3 regions of the Microbacterium alcoholitolerans genome follow, and region 3 is predicted to be linked to each of the others. Evidence: predicted binding sites of a transcription regulator. Region 3 holds the regulator's gene; each other region holds the start of a gene.

Region 1 (5,286 bases), on a different contig from region 3:
AGAGACTTGCCGTTGACGATGACCGTGACGGGCGACTCTGCCAGCTCGGAGCTGGTGGTGCCGTCTGCGTTCATCACCGCCCGCTGGACCTTCTGCTTGCGGCCCGAGATGACGAGCGCTTCGTCGGCGCGTGCGACCTTGATCCAGCTGCGCGCGAACAGCAGCATGATGAGTCCGACGACGATGACGGCAACGACGACGATGCCGATGATGAGCAGGATGCCGACGATTCCGGCGATCTCCATGGTGTCTCCCTAATGCACGGTTCCCCTCGAACCGCACCATCAGCCACCTTGCCAGAGATCGGGGCGCGCTCGCGCGCGTCGGTGGCGAAATTCCCTGGTGCGGGCGTACGCTGGCGCGCTCAGGCCGCGAGGGTGTATCTCGCCAGCCCGCCGAGCCGCGGCGTGCGGGATTGATCCACATACGGCGGCGGGATGAACCACACCCGACTCTTCGTGCTGGCGCCGTCGACCTGGATCTCCCAGCCGTTGTCATGGATGCGATGGTGGCAGGTCTCGCAGAGGAGGATGCCGTTGGAGAGGTCTGTGGGCCCGGCATCCCGCTTCCACCATTCGATGTGGTGGGCGCGGGTCATCTCTGGCGGAAGGCCGCACATCGCGCATCCGCCGTCTCTCTCAGCCAGCGCGAGGCGCTGCGCTCGGCTGAAGAAGCGCCGTTCGCGGCCCCAGTCGAGGATTTCGCTGCCTGCGCCGAGGACGCAGGGAATGACCCCGCCGGAGGCGGCCATCCGACGGACCGCGCCGATGCTGATCGGCTGGTCCGCGCCATCCACGGTGCCGTAGCCGGTGCCCTCGATCAGATCGGCGGCGTCCACGCGCACGATGACGGTGGCGCCCGACAGTGCGGGCGCGTTGTTGTCGCATCCGATGGAGTGAGCGCAGATCGAGGTGAGCGCATCGGCCTGCAGCTGAGCAACGGAGCGGTGGTCGGCGTCGCCGGCATCCGGGTCGACGGCCTCCTTCCGCGCGGCGAATTGCGCGGACACGTAACCGTTGACAGCCGCGCGGATGGGCGCACCTGATTCGATGTCGAAGACGGCGTTCAGGTGGAGAGCTCCGTCGCGCTCGAACATGCTGACCGAGCGACGTGCCCGGATCTCTTCCTCGCGCGGTGCGACTCCGTCGGGATCGAGCCACGCCTCGGCGTGAGTGAGCAGCTTTCGCACGTCGTCGAGAGACATGCCCACGGCCTTCTCGGTCAGCAGGACTTCTGCTTCAGTCAGTTGCTCGGGTGTGATTTTGAGGCACACGCGGTCGAGCAGCGCGATGATCGCCGCCGCGGTGCTGGCGCTCAGTCGTCCGGCTGACAGCGCGCGCCGCACCTCGGGGTGCTTGGACGGGAGCCGTGCGCCGACCAGGTCGGTGCGCGGTGCGGTCGCCTCACCGACCTTCACCAGTTTCGAGGCATCGGCCGTGGACCCGCCCGATGCGGTGGCGATCAGCCGCGCCGCGTTGCGGAACCCCTGTTGCTTGGCGAGTGACTCAGGTCCGAGCGCCGGCCGGGACTCGTGAGCGATTCCGGCGGCGACCTCAGCGTGCAGACCATCGATGAGGCGCTGCACGGCGGCGAGGGCGTCGTTCGCGTCGATCAGCTGCTTCCGCGTGAGGCTCGCGCCGTCCTGCGCACCGCACCATGCCGCGTCGAGGTGCTCGATCGCCTCGTGCAGCGGTGCCAGGTGTTCGGACATGACTCCAGCTTACGCTCGGAGGCGGTGAGTGTCAAATATTTGTTCGAACAATTTTCGAGAAGCGCCGAAATCGCGGCATCCGACGTTGCGCGTGGGTGACCACACTCTCGTATATTTGAACTATGCGCCGCGCCGCAGCTTCTCGGTCAACGTCAGCAGTTCCCCGAGTTCAGAGTCACTGAGCGGCGACATCTTCTCCGCGATGGAGCGTCCATGCGAGGTCGCGACCTGGCGGAACGCGCGAGCGCCGGCATCCGTCGCAGTGATCAGGGCCCCGCGGCCGTCCTCCGGGTCCGCGGACTTGGTGACCAGCTCGCGAGCGACCATCCGGTCGACCAGGCGCGAGACACTCGGCTGACTGATCAGCAGGTTCGCGGTGACGTCGCGAAGGCGGGCCGTCATCTTCGGAGCCCGCACGACGGTGAGCAGGACGTCGTACTCACCCTGCGTGATGGATGCGTTGTCGAAATCGGATGCCATCGCGTGGAACAGCTCGTGCTGCGCGCGGAACAGGCTCTCCCAGGCTCGAAGTGCGAGCTCGCGGTCGGTCATGGTCACCAGCGTAGCGGCGCGGCCAGACATCATGCGGATGCAGTGAGAGCCGGCCGGAGAGGCTTCCGACCGGCTCTTTTCCCTTGCACCAAGAGTGTCCTGCAATCACATGCGGTGTATGCCACAGCAAACATTCACCGTGCGATCACTCTATAACGGCGAGGTAACGAATGCAACGGTTTGGTCACAGAATCGACATCACGGCGATGTCCCTGGCGAGATGATGACGGTTCCGTCGGTGCCATTGACGGTGATCCGGATGCCGTCCTGGATCCGGGTGGTTGCTTGTAGAACGCCGAGGACTGCCGGGATGCCATGCTCGCGGGCCACGATCGCGGCGTGGGAGAGCACGCCACCCGTCTCGGTGACGAGAGCGGCAGCGTGACGGAACAGCGGTGTCCAGGCTGGGTCGGTGTACTCGCAGATCGCGATGTCTCCCGGCTGGACGCGCGGGAAGTCGGATGGGCCGCGCAGGACGCGGGCGATCCCGGAGACGGTGCCGTGGGATCCCGCCGTGCCGATCAGCGGCTCATCTCCGCTCGCGAGAATCTTTGGCGCCAGCGAAGGGGTGGGCGCGGTGATCGGTCGCGCTTGGAGAATCCAGACCTTTCCGTCCTCGATCGCCCATTCGATGTCTTGCGGCTGGCCGAATACGTCTGCGATTCGGCGTCCGAAGCCCGCGAGGGCCGCGGCGGTGGCTGCGTCAAGCGCTGGGAGTGTCTGTTGTTTCTCCGGCACATCACGGACGATCACGCCACAGCTGTCGCGGTCCCATCGGGTCGTCTTGCGAGCGACGATGCGCCGGAGGCCTCCGTCTGTGGCAATCTCGTACGTGTCTGGGGTGACGGTCCCTCCAGCCACACTGGGCCCCAGGCCCCAGGATGCTTCGATCCGAGCGCGGCCCTCAGGGCACGCCGGGTTGAACATCACGCCGGAGACGTCGGCGTCGACCAGACGCTGGACGAGGACGGCCATGTCGGGCCCACCGTCCGTGGCGTCGCCGTGCACATGGTTGCCGTAGCCGGCAACGCGTGCTGAAGAGCTCGAGGCCCAGCACGTCCGGACGGCCTCGGCCACGGCTGGAACTCCGCGCACGGCCAGCACGCTCTCGTACCGGCCAGCGGCGGATCCACCTGCGGTGTCCTCGTTCGCCGCAGACGATCGGACGGCCACCGGCGGGTCGCCCATCCGCGCAAGGTGCCGGGTGAGTGCATCCCGCAGCTCGTGATTTACCGGCAAGTCGGCTTCGCTCCGCGCGATTCGGTGCGCGGCGAACGGAATAACAAACCCGTCCGGCACCGGCAGGCCCTCCCTGGCCAGCACTGCCAGGGCCGTCGCCTTACCGCCGCAGCTGACCGCCCTCGCGTCACGCAGGGTCGTGAGCATGCCCACTCCTTCACCCTCATCTTGAACTCGCTCGCGAATCAATGAAATGTTGACAACAATGCGTTGATTGTCCAAGATGAGGGCATGGAACGCAAGCGGGATCTCGACCGCTCGAAGGCAATGGACCACCCACAGGCTCATCGGGAGCATGAAGCGCAGGAGCACCTCTTGGGACTCGGCGCCGATACCCTGGCCGCGCGCCCGTGGAGGCCCGGTTCGATGCCGCCCGCTGCCGTCGAGCTGACGCAATTCGCACTCTGGCGCTCCGCAGACCTCACCTCCGATGATCTGCTCAGCGCGCTTGCCTTGCTTCCAGCGGCGCGGGCCGAAGTGGAGGGCGTGGAAGCTGCGCTTCTGTTCACGGCGAAGGCAGCCGGACTGACCTGGGCGCAGATCGCCGAGGCGATGGGGTTCCGCTCGCCGCAGGCGTGTCAACAGCATTTCAACCGACTCAGCGCCAGGCGCTCCGAGCGAGCATGACTCACAATTCGCCTCCATACCTCCTGGTGCTGCATGCCGTGCGACTTCTCGGCTTCAACGAGCCCGCCGCGATCGGTGCACGCGCAGGGATCGACCACGACGCCGTCGTCGACCTGCTGCGCGACGCGGAACAGCACGGGTGGGTTCGGCATGACGCGTTCGCCGGCCTCGAAGGATGGTCACTGACGGAGGAGGGCAGACGTGAGAACCAACGTCAGCTCGCGCAGGAGCGCGTCGGCGCCGACTCGGACGATGTGCTCCGCGGCGTCTACCGTGATTTCCTCCCACTCAACGCGCGCCTTGTGGCCGCCTGCACGGACTGGCAGCTCAGGCCCACCAATCACGACAGGCTCGCCGCCAATGACCATGCCGACCCTGCCTGGGACGCTCACGTCCTCAACGAGCTAGACGAGTTGAGCACCGGCCTCACTGCGCTGGTCGCGCGGCTGGTCGCCGTGCTGGCGAGATTCACCGGGTACGACAGCCGCTTCGACGTCGCGCTCCGCCGCGCACGAGCCGGCCAGAGTGAATGGGTCGACAGAACCGGCATCGACTCCTGTCACCGCGTCTGGTTCGAACTCCACGAAGACCTCCTCGCCACCCTCGACATCGATCGCAGAGCAGAGAACTGAAGTGCTGTCCGCCTCAGCCCCTTCGCGTCGCCTCATTTCGACCCCCGTCGAAACGACTCGGACCTACGCTGACGACATGACAGTTCACGAGTACACGTCGACCCTCTTGTGGGAGGGCAGCACCGGCGCCGGATATCGTGCGTACAGCCGCGCGCACGATGTGAAGGTCGCCGACGAGATCCTGACGCTCAGCGCCGACCCTGCGTTCCGCGGAGACGCCTCGCTGCCGAACCCCGAGCAGCTGCTGCTGGCTGCAGCGAGCTCATGCCTGCTGCTCTCGTTCCTCGCCGTCGCCGCGCAGGCCGGCGTCGACGTCGTCCGGTATGAGGATGCCGGGGCTGCGTGCATGCCGATGGACCGGCATCCCGTCCGGATCACGAAGGTCGCGCTGACGCCCCGCATCGCCGTCCGCGACGCCGAGCCCGCTCACATCATCGAGCTCGTGCGGCAGGCGCACGACGGATGCTACATCGCGAACTCGCTGGCGGTGGAGGCGGTCGTGGACGCGACGGTGGAGGTCGTCGA
Region 2 (5,286 bases), on a different contig from region 3:
ACGAGGTGCGCCGTTTCGGCGGCACGCCGGTCGAGTACGGGGAAGGCCTGGATGCCAAAATCGCCGCGGCACTGGCATCCGAGGGCGTCTCGCGGATCGATGCCGCGTTGGATGCCGTCGGCACCGACGAGGCCGTCGACGTGTCGCTGGAACTCGTCGCCGACCGATCGCGGATCGTCACGATCGCCGCCGCGTCGCGCGCGCAGACGGAGGGATTCCGGTGGATCGTCGGCTCACAGCCCGACAGCACCCGCTTCCGCGACGAAGCGCGCGCCGGACTCGTCGAGCTGGCCGAGACCAGCCGGCTCGTCGTGCCGATGGCGGGGGAGTTCCCGCTGGATCAGGCGCCGCAGGCGCTGCGGCTGCTCGCCGGCGGGCATCCGGGTGGGAAGCTCGCGCTCGTCCCGTGAAAGTGAAACGGCGTGCGACACACGCGCGGATGCTGTTAGCATCGAGCCATGCCTTTCGGCGCCGTGCTTCTTCTTAGCTGCCGCGACGAGGCCTGACACTCCGGGCCTTCCTCGTCGCGGCGCTCGTGTTGGCCTGACACATCTCCTGACGAAGAAGAAGCCTGATCATGAAGAACACTCAGAAGCCCTCGTCGATGCCGGTGCACAAGTACCGCCCGTATCACGAGCAGATCGCCGTCGAGCTGCCTGACCGCACCTGGCCCTCCAAGCGCATCACCCAGGCGCCCCGCTGGTGTGCCGTCGACCTCCGCGACGGAAACCAGGCGCTCATCGACCCGATGTCGCCGGAGCGCAAGCGCGTCATGTTCGAGCTGCTCGTCAGCATGGGCTACAAGGAGATCGAGGTCGGGTTCCCCTCCGCGAGCCAGACCGACTTCGACTTCGTGCGCCAGCTGATCGAAGAGGACCTGATCCCCGATGACGTGACCATCCAGGTGCTGACGCAGGCGCGCGAGCACCTGATCGCCCGCACGTACGAGTCGATCGTCGGCGCCAAGCAGGCCATCGTGCACTTCTACAACTCCACGAGCGTGCTGCAGCGCGAGGTGGTCTTCCGCTCCGACCGCGAGGGCGTCAAGCAGATCGCGCTCGACGGCGCGCGCCTGTGCCGCCAGTACGAGAGGACCGTGCCGGGCACCGAGGTCTACTACGAGTACTCGCCCGAGAGCTACACCGGCACCGAGCTCGAGTACGCCGTGGAGGTGTGCAACGAGGTGCTCGAGATCCTCGAGCCCACCCCCGACCGCAAGGTCATCATCAACCTGCCCGCCACGGTCGAGATGGCGACGCCGAACGTGTACGCCGACTCGATCGAGTGGATGAACCGCCACCTGGCGCACCGCGAGAACGTGATCCTGTCGCTGCACCCGCACAACGATCGCGGCACCGCCGTCGCCGCCGCCGAGCTGGGATACCTGGCCGGCGCCGACCGCATCGAGGGATGCCTGTTCGGCAACGGCGAGCGCACCGGAAACGTCGACCTCGTCGCGCTGGGCATCAACATGTTCACGCAGGGAATCGACCCCCAGATCGATTTCAGCGACATCGATCAGGTCAAGCGCACCGTCGAGTACTGCAACCAGCTGCCCGTCCCGGAGCGCAGCCCGTGGGCCGGCGACCTGGTCTTCACCGCGTTCAGCGGCTCGCACCAGGACGCCATCAAGAAGGGCTTCGAGGCGATGGCCGCGCGCGCCGAAGCGGAGGGCGTCACCGTCGACGAGGTCGAGTGGGGCGTGCCGTACCTGCCTGTCGACCCGAAGGACCTCGGCCGGTCTTACGAAGCCGTCATCCGGGTGAACTCGCAGTCCGGCAAGGGCGGCGTGGCGTACCTGCTGAAGGCGGACCACGCGCTCGACCTGCCCCGCAAGCTCCAGATCGAGTTCTCGGGTGTGGTTCAGGCGAAGACGGATGCCGAGGGCGGCGAGGTCACCAGCGAGCAGATCTGGTCGATCTTCACCGATGAGTACCTGCCGGCCGATGACGCCGCCGCGAAATGGGGCCGGTTCGAGCTGCTCGGCACGCAGACGCGCAGTGACATGACAGGCGAGGTGTCGCTCGATGTCGTGCTGCGAGACGACGACGAGTCGATCGCCACCGCGGGAACCGGCAACGGGCCGATCGCCGCGTTCATCGAGGTGCTGCGCGCACGCGGCTTCGATATCTCGCTCTACGACTACGTCGAGCACACGATGTCCAGCGGAGGAGACGCTCAGGCGGCGGCCTATGTCGAGCTGCAGGTCGACGACCAGCGCCTGTGGGGCGTTGGAATCGACGGCGACATATCGACCGCCAGCCTGAAGGCGATCGTCTCGTGCGTGAACCGCTCGATCCGCTCCCGCGAGGCGGCACCCGAGCTCGCGGCCGTCTGACGTCGACTCCCGTATGAGTTTCTGACGCCCGATCCGGTGTCAGGCGACAGAAACTCATACGGGAGCGTCTCGGCGGGAGAGCTATGTTGTCGGAATGAGTGAGCTTCCTGCGACCGTCGAATTGCTGTCATCCGTGACTGATGACGATGCGCGCGACATCTCTCACCTGCTGTCCCAGCTGTCGAGAACGGCGGCGTTCGATCGGGCACGTCTGGCGACGATCATCACGCATGACGCGACGGAGTTGCTCGTGGTGCGAGCAGGTGGGCGCATCGTCGGAGCCGCGACGCTCGTAACGTTCCCTCTGCCGTCTGGGCTCCGTGGTCACGTCGATGACGTAGTCGTGGACGAGGCGATGCGAGGGAAGGGCATTGCGCGCGCTCTCCTGGTGCGAATGACGGAACTCGCGATCCAACGTGGCCTTCGCACCCTCGACCTCACGTCGCGGCCCGCGCGCGAGTCGGCACTGCGATTGTACGAGTCGGTGGGCTTCGTGCGACGGGAGACGAACGTGCTTCGATTCACGCCGCCAGCGCCGCGATAGGGACCCACCGCGTGCGCAGGCTGTTGGCATGCGCACGGACGCCCGTAAGACTGATGACTCTTCGTTATGTGTCCGTGACATTGGCTCCCGGGATTCGGATCAGATCTTTGTTCTAATGTCGGTGGCTGCTGGTGTACTGGAGGTATGGCGGCGCTGCAGGATGTGACGGTGGAGCAGGTGACCACGCTCGAAGAGCTGGTCGACCTGGCGGGCGATCTGGAGCGCTCAATCAGCAGCCTGCAGGCGGCGCGCGACGGCGTGCTCGCGCTGGCTGCGCGGTGGGCGCTCATTGCCGCTGGTGATGCCGATGAGGCGGACATCTCGCTGAGAACGGTCTCGGCGGAGCTGGCGACGGCGCTGCGCGTGAGCGATCGGACCGTGCAGCGGCGGATGCTGGCCGCGGAACTCGCGGTGGAGCGGTTCCCGCTGGTGTGGCAGGCGCAGGGCGCCGGGCAGATCAGCGCGGGTCATGCTCGGGTGATCATCGACGCGGGCGAGCACATCGAGGATGCGGATGCCAGGGCGGCGTACTCGGAGCGGGTGCTTGAACTCGCGCAGGATGAGTCCCCGAACCGCGTGCGTCCTCTCGCGGAGCGCATCGCCCAGCAGCATCAGCCCCGGTCCATCGAAGAGCGTCATCAGGACGCGCGCGAGGAGCGCGGAGCCTGGGTACAGGACCACCCGGACGCGATGGGCGAGATGCGTCTGTTCGGACCGACGGCGCTCATCCACGGCGCTTTCGACCGGCTCACCGGTATGGCGAAGACTGGGAGCAAGGTCGACGGCGCGAGCGGTCCGAGTGATCCGCGCACTGTTGCGCAGAAGCGGTTCGACATCGCGATGGACCTGCTGCTTACCGGCGCACCGGCCGGGCACGACACCGAAGACGGCCTGCTGGCTGCGGTCACCGCTCACATCAGCGTCACTGTCCCTGCGCTGACGCTGATGGGCCGCGAGCGTGCGGGCGGAGCACAGTCGCCGCCGGCGGAACTGGACGGGCACGGTCCGATCGACCCGGCCACGGCGCGCGTACTGGCCGGGGCCGCATCAGGGTGGGATCGACTGCTCACACACCCGTTCACCGGCGCGCTGCTCGCCACCGACAGATACCGCCCCGGCGCGACGCTCCGCAGACAGTTGCGAGCGCGCGATCAACGCTGCCGATTCCCCACCTGCCGGATGCCGGTGCGCGAAAGCGATCTCGACCATACTCTCGACGCCGCCTTCGGCGGGTCGACCGAAGAAGGCAACCTGGGCGCGCTGTGCCGACGACATCACACGCTCAAACACCACTCGCCCTGGCACGTCGTCCAGCTCGACGACGGACTGCTCGAATGGACCAGCCCCACCGGGCACACGTACGTCGACAGACCACCGCCGCAGAACACCGTCACGTTCGCGGACACGTCCGCGAACGTGACGGTGGCTCCCTTCTGAACGCGTCGGCGTACAGTCGATCGTCGGTGGGTGTCAGCCGACCAGTGTGTGCGTCAGCCGATCGTCGGTGCGCGTCAGCCGACCAGTGTGCGCGTCAGCCGACCAGTGTGCGCGTCAGCCGACCAGTGTGCGCGTCAGCCGACCAGTGCGCGTCAGTCGATCGTCGGTATCCGTCAGTCGACCCGCTGCATCCGTCAGCTGACCCACTGCACGAGTTGCCAGATGAGCCCGTTGGGGTCGGCGAACTGGCAATAGCGCTCGCCCCACGGCTCGGTCTCGGGCTCGGTCACGACTCGCGCACCCGCTGCGGTGATGCGCGCGTACTCGTCGTCGATGTCGTCGACGACGAGGACGAGCAGCAGCCCCTGCCCGGCAGGCCCGGCGATCTCCCGCGGGCGGAAGGTCTCCAATCCCGTCGCCAGGAAGATGACGTTCGTGGCGGAGCTCGGATGCTGGAGCGACACGAAGCCCTCGGCGGCCATGGCCTCCTCGTATCCGAAATGCGCCTTGGCGAAGTCCGCCGAGGCCTGCACGTCGGCGACGTTCAGCGAGATCGCGGTCTGGTTGATGTTCATGTGTCTCCCGTCGGTAAACTGCGTACAGCGTATAAGGTAACTTGATGGAGAGGATGGATATTCCGAGATGGCGAAGAATCTGATCGAACTGCTCTGGTGGGAGAGAGCGGGCACCGCCCGAACGGGTCGTCGAGGTCCGAGGGCGCGCTGGTCCACGCCGCAGGTCGTGGCTGAGGCGATGAGCATCGCCGATGCCCACGGTCTTGACGCGGTCACGATCCGCGCGCTCGCACATGAGTTGGAGATCACGCCGATGTCCGTCTACACACATGTGAACAGCCGCGACGACCTGCTCGTGCTGATGGCGGATCGCGCGCACGCCGAAGTCGCCGGCATCCCCGTCGATGAAGACGACTGGCGAATGGGATTGCGCGCGGTCGCCGAGGCGAACC
Region 3 (5,286 bases):
GCCCTGCCGCGATCTCCGCTCAGCTGCAGGCGGCATCGGCCGCCCTCGCCGATCGGCACGACGCCCCCGGCGTCCGCGACGGCGCCGTGCGGGCGCGAGAGCTCGCCGATTCCGATTTCTCGCGCGCCACCTACGAGGAGCGCGAGAGCGCGCAGCAGGCCCTGAACCTGCCGGCGCTCCCGCTGACCACGATCGGATCGTTCCCGCAGACCGGCGACATCCGGCGTGCGCGGGCGCAGTTCGTCCGCGGTGAGCTGCCCGCTGAGGACTACGAGGCGTTCCTGAAGCGCGAGATCGACCAGGTCGTCTCGCTGCAGGAGGATCTCGGACTCGACGTGCTGGTCCACGGCGAGCCGGAGCGCAACGACATGGTGCAGTACTTCGCTGAGAACCTCGACGGCTTCGCCGTCACGCAGCACGGCTGGGTGCAGTCCTACGGCTCGCGCGCCACGCGTCCGTCGATCCTGTGGGGCGATGTCTCCAGGCCGGCGCCGATCACGGTGTCCTGGGCCGGATACGCCCAGTCGCTGAGCGCCAAGCCCGTCAAGGGGATGCTGACCGGTCCGGTCACGATCCTGGCCTGGTCGTTCGTCCGCGACGACCAGCCGCTGGGGGAGACCGCGAACCAGGTCGCCCTGGCGCTGCGCGACGAGATCGCCGACCTGCAGGATGCCGGCATCGGCATCATCCAGGTCGACGAGCCGGCGTTGCGTGAGCTGCTGCCGCTGAAGCAGGCCGACCAGGCCGACTACCTCGACTGGTCGGTGGGCTCGTTCCGTCTGGCCACGGGCGGTGCGGCGGCTGCGACCCAGATCCACACGCACCTCTGCTACTCGGAGTTCGGTGTCGTCATCGACGCGATCCGCGCACTGGACGCGGACGTCACCTCGATCGAGGCTGCGCGCAGTCGCATGGCAGTCGTCGCCGACATCGCGCACCACGGCTTCGACCACGGCATCGGCCCCGGCGTCTACGACATCCACTCGCCCCGCGTGCCGAGCGTCGAAGAGGTCGAGGCGCTGCTGCGCCGCGCGGTCGACGAGCTGCCGCTGCGACAGCTGTGGGTCAACCCGGACTGCGGTCTGAAGACCCGCGGCTACGACGAGACCGTCGCCTCGCTGCGCAACATCGTCGAGGCCACGCGCCGGGTCCGCGAGGACGTGTCGGTCGCGGTCTGACGACCTGAATGCGGCTCCTCCGGAGCCCTGAAACCAGACGCCCCGTCGGGCCTGAGCTCGTCTCAGGTCCGACGGGGCGTCTGATCGTGTGCTCAGACGGCGCGCAGCACCGCCACGACCTTGCCGAGCACGACGGCCTCGTCGCCGAGGATCGGCTCGAAGGCGGAGTTGCGGGGGAGCAGCCAGGTGTGGCCATCGCGGCGGCGGAAGGTCTTCACCGTGGCCTCGCCGTCGATCATGGCCGCGACGATCTCGCCGTTCTCGGCATCGTTCTGGGTGCGCACCACGACCCAGTCGCCGTCGCAGATCGCCGCGTCGATCATCGACTCGCCTGACACCTTCAGCATGAACAGGTCGCCCTTGCCGACGAGCTGACGCGGCAGCGGGAAGATCTCCTCCACCTGCTGGTCTGCGGTGATCGGCACGCCGGCGGCGATCTGGCCGACCAGGGGGACGAGGGCGGCGTCGCCGACGGCCGGCGCGCTGTCGGCGGGATTCTCGGTGCCGGATCCCGGGAGGTCGATGAGCACCTCCATCGCGCGGGTCTTCCCGGGGTCGCGCCGAAGGTAGCCGCTCAGTTCGAGCTGCCCGAGCTGGTGCGTGACGCTGGAGAGCGATTTCAGCCCCACGGCGTCGCCGATCTCGCGCATGCTGGGCGGATAGCCGTAGCGGGCGATCGAGGTCTGGATCACCTCGAGGATGGCCATCTGCTTGGCGCTCAGGCTCTTGCGCCGACGGGTGCGCGGAGCGTCAGGCTCGCGCATCTCGGATGCGGCGGCTTCGGATGCGGGGACGGAGTTGTCGCTCATCGGTGCTCCTTCGTGCCTTCCTGCCGGTGCGGGATCCACGTCATCGCGGGCATCCGGTTCGAATGTCGGTGGCCCATGGTGGGCTGTCTCTGTCGAAACCGTATCCGAGTTGGCGTGGAAAACGGAAGATCTGTTCGAGCGTGTCGAGCATTTCTCGGACGGGGTTTCGAATAATTCTTGACAGATGTTCGATATCGAAGATAGATTCGGAACGTAGCTTCGCATCCGGCATCCCCGGCCGGATGCCGGATGCGAAAGCTGCACCACTTCCGCCGGGGACCGGCGGTGAGAGCAGAGGAGCACAACATGAGCACCGTCAGCATCCAGGCGCCGATTACCCGGCCCGCTCGCATGACCGTTCAGGCCGCTGCAGCCTCGCCGCTTTCGGCGCCGTCGACGCGGCTGCGGCTGACCGTGCGCGGCCGCCGCGTGCTGGCGACGCTCGCAGCTCTTCCCCTCGCCGTCGGCATCGCGGCCTCGGCTCTCGCCGGCGGCGCCGCCCTCGCATCCGGCGATCAGGCCGCCGCGGCCGCGTTCGACTCGGTGACGGTGCTTCCCGGTGACACGCTGTGGTCGATCGCAGCCGAGGCCGCACCCGGCACGGATCCCCGTGTGGTCATCGAGGACATCAAGCGGTTGAACAATCTGACCTCGGGTGCGATCCAGGTCGGCGCCGCGATCTCCATCCCCACCGAATACTCCCGCTGACTCACCACGTGGCGTTCGGCGCAGCGGCTCGTCGGCCGTCATCCGGCGACCCCTGATGCCCGGGCGCTCTACGATGGGAAGGGTGATCTCCCTCGACGAGCTGCCCCTCCGCGATGACCTTCGCGGGCTCACTCCGTACGGCGCGCCGCAGGCCCCGCTGCCGGTCGCTTTGAACGTGAACGAGAACACCCATCCGCTGCCCGATGAGGTGGCCAGCGACATCGTCGACGACATCGCGCTTGCCCTGCGCGATGTCAACCGGTACCCCGACCGCGAGTTCACCACGCTTCGGGAGGGATTCGCGGACTACCTCGGGCACGGTCTCACCCCCGACCAGATCTGGGCGGGCAACGGCTCCAACGAGGTGCTGCAGCAGATCATGCAGGCCTTCGCCGGTCCTGGTCGCACCGTGTTCGGCTTCGCTCCGACCTACTCGATGTACCCGTTGATCGCGCAGGGCACCGGCGCGCGCTGGGTCGCCGGCACGCGCGAGGACGACTACTCCGTCACGCCCGAGAACGCGGCGGCGCAGGTCGCGGCGGCAGACCCGGACGTGGTGCTGCTGTGCGCGCCCAACAACCCGACCGGCACACCGCTGGGCCTCGACGTGATCGAAGCGGTCTACGAGGCGACCCGAGGAATCGTCGTCGTAGACGAGGCGTACTTCGAGTTCGCCCCGCACGACGCGCTCTCCGCTCTGACTCTGCTGCACTCGCGTCCGCGCCTTGCCGTCTCGCGCACCATGAGCAAGGCGTTCGCCTTCGCCGGAGCGCGGGTCGGGTACCTCGCCGCGGACCCGGTGTTCATCGATGCACTGCGTCTGGTGCGCCTGCCGTACCACCTCAGCGCGCTCACGCAAGCGGCCGCGATCGCGGCATTGCGCAACTCCGAGACGATGCTGCGGATGGTCGACGAGATCGTCGAGCAGCGTGATCGGATATCCGCGACGCTGGAGGCGCTCGGCTACACACCGCACGAATCGTGGTCGAACTTCGTGCTGTTCGGGGGCGTCAAGGACCCGAAGGCGCTGTGGCAGGCGCTGTACGACCGCGGTGTGCTGATCCGCGACGTCGGCATCCCCGGCCACCTTCGCGTGTCGGCGGGCACCGAAGTCGAGACCACCGCATTCCTGGAAGCACTCGCGTCGATAGGATCACCCTCATGAGCGACCTCGGCCCCGACATGGGCACCGCACCGCAGCACCGCACGGCGAAACGCACCCGCAGCACCTCCGAGTCCACCGTCGAGGTCGAGATCGACCTCGACGGCACGGGCCGCAGCGACATCGACACCTCGGTGCCGTTCTTCGACCACATGCTGACGGCCTTCGCGAAGCACTCGCTCACCGACCTCACCGTCCGGGCGAACGGCGACACCCACATCGACGCTCACCACACCGTCGAGGACATCTCGATCGTGCTCGGCCAGGCGATCAGGGACGCGCTCGGCGACAAGGCCGGCATCTCCCGGTACGGTGACGCTCTCGTGCCGCTGGACGAGGCGCTGGCACAAGCGGTGGTCGACGTCTCCGGGCGCCCGTTCCTCGTGCACGACGGCGAGCCGGCCGGTTTCGAGTTCCACCTCATCGGCGGGCACTTCACCGGCTCGCTCGTCCGCCACGTGTTCGAGGCCATCACCCTGAACGCGGGGCTGACCGTGCACGTGCGCGTGCTCGGCGGCCGTGATCCCCACCACATCGCCGAGGCGGAGTTCAAGGCGTTCGCCAGGGCCTTCCGCCAGGCGAAGTCCATCGATCCCCTCGTGGACGGCGTTCCCTCTACGAAGGGTGCTCTGTGAGCGGGCCCCGCGTCGCCGTCTTCGACTACGAATCCGGCAACGTCCACTCGGCGGTCAAGGCGCTGGCGGCCGCCGGCGCCGACGTCGAACTGACCCGCGACCGCGATCGCGCCCTCGAGGCCGACGGACTGCTCGTTCCGGGCGTCGGCGCGTTCGCCGCCGTGCGCGACGCACTGCTCGCCCACGGCGGTGACGAGATCATCGATCGTCGCCTGGCAGGTGGCCGCCCAGTGCTCGGCATCTGCGTCGGCATGCAGGTCATGTTCGAGCACGGCGTGGAGCGCGGGCAGGACACCGAAGGTCTGGGGGAGTGGCCGGGAGTCGTCACCGAGCTGGATGCCCCGGTGCTGCCGCACATGGGCTGGAACACCGTCGAGCCGGGCGAGGGATCGGTGCTGTTCCGCGGCATCGAGCAGGAGCGCTTCTATTTCGTGCACTCTTTCGCGGCCAAGACCTGGGAACTCGACGTCATCCCGCCCTTCCCGCGGCCCGCCGTCACCTGGGCCACCCACGGCGAGCGGTTCATCGCCGCCGTCGAGAACGGTCCCCTTTCGGCGACGCAGTTCCACCCCGAGAAGTCCGGCGATGCCGGCACCCGACTCCTGCGCAACTGGGTGGAGTCCCTCTGACATCGCAACAGGGTTTGAGGACTGCGCCACCGCGGGCTACTCTCAACTCTCGTGCCCGCTGGGACACCCATCGCCCCTTCACCGCCATCACCTTTCGCCAGCCCCTGCCCCTTGACAAGGACGACATGAACGATTTCGCACAGTCACCCGCTCTGATCCTGCTGC

What was found. The regulator LexA, encoded in region 3, represses DNA repair genes until DNA is damaged. The targets are predictions, from matches to a motif close to TCGAACANNTGTTCGA.
Region 1: ACQUSX_RS07100 (DUF222 domain-containing protein) is a predicted target of LexA. The motif match lies at 1,743-1,758, and genes of this name have one in related genera.
Region 2: ACQUSX_RS01115 (HNH endonuclease signature motif containing protein) is a predicted target of LexA. The motif match lies at 2,982-2,997, and genes of this name have one in related genera.

What each region holds. Positions count from the first base shown of each region.
Region 1 covers NZ_JBNTKD010000001.1:1,483,347-1,488,632, reverse strand. The annotation lists gene ACQUSX_RS07105 (SPFH domain-containing protein) at 1-245, opposite strand, end outside; gene ACQUSX_RS07100 (DUF222 domain-containing protein) at 365-1,711, opposite strand; gene ACQUSX_RS07095 (MarR family winged helix-turn-helix transcriptional regulator) at 1,832-2,263, opposite strand; gene ACQUSX_RS07090 (PEP/pyruvate-binding domain-containing protein) at 2,462-3,724, opposite strand; gene ACQUSX_RS07085 (SANT/Myb-like DNA-binding domain-containing protein) at 3,734-4,129, shown strand; gene ACQUSX_RS07080 (transcriptional regulator) at 4,126-4,761, shown strand; gene ACQUSX_RS07075 (OsmC family protein) at 4,838-5,286, shown strand, end outside.
Region 2 covers NZ_JBNTKD010000001.1:226,832-232,117, forward strand. The annotation lists gene ACQUSX_RS01100 (NADP-dependent oxidoreductase) at 1-410, shown strand, start outside; gene leuA (2-isopropylmalate synthase) at 578-2,338, shown strand; gene ACQUSX_RS01110 (GNAT family N-acetyltransferase) at 2,433-2,882, shown strand; gene ACQUSX_RS01115 (HNH endonuclease signature motif containing protein) at 3,027-4,319, shown strand; gene ACQUSX_RS01120 (VOC family protein) at 4,514-4,894, opposite strand; gene ACQUSX_RS01125 (TetR/AcrR family transcriptional regulator) at 4,962-5,286, shown strand, end outside.
Region 3 covers NZ_JBNTKD010000002.1:25,902-31,187, reverse strand. The annotation lists gene metE (5-methyltetrahydropteroyltriglutamate--homocysteine S-methyltransferase) at 1-1,178, shown strand, start outside; gene lexA (transcriptional repressor LexA) at 1,271-1,942, opposite strand; gene ACQUSX_RS14400 (LysM peptidoglycan-binding domain-containing protein) at 2,294-2,695, shown strand; gene ACQUSX_RS14395 (histidinol-phosphate transaminase) at 2,769-3,860, shown strand; gene hisB (imidazoleglycerol-phosphate dehydratase HisB) at 3,878-4,492, shown strand; gene hisH (imidazole glycerol phosphate synthase subunit HisH) at 4,489-5,121, shown strand; gene priA (bifunctional 1-(5-phosphoribosyl)-5-((5-phosphoribosylamino)methylideneamino)imidazole-4-carboxamide isomerase/phosphoribosylanthranilate isomerase PriA) at 5,247-5,286, shown strand, end outside.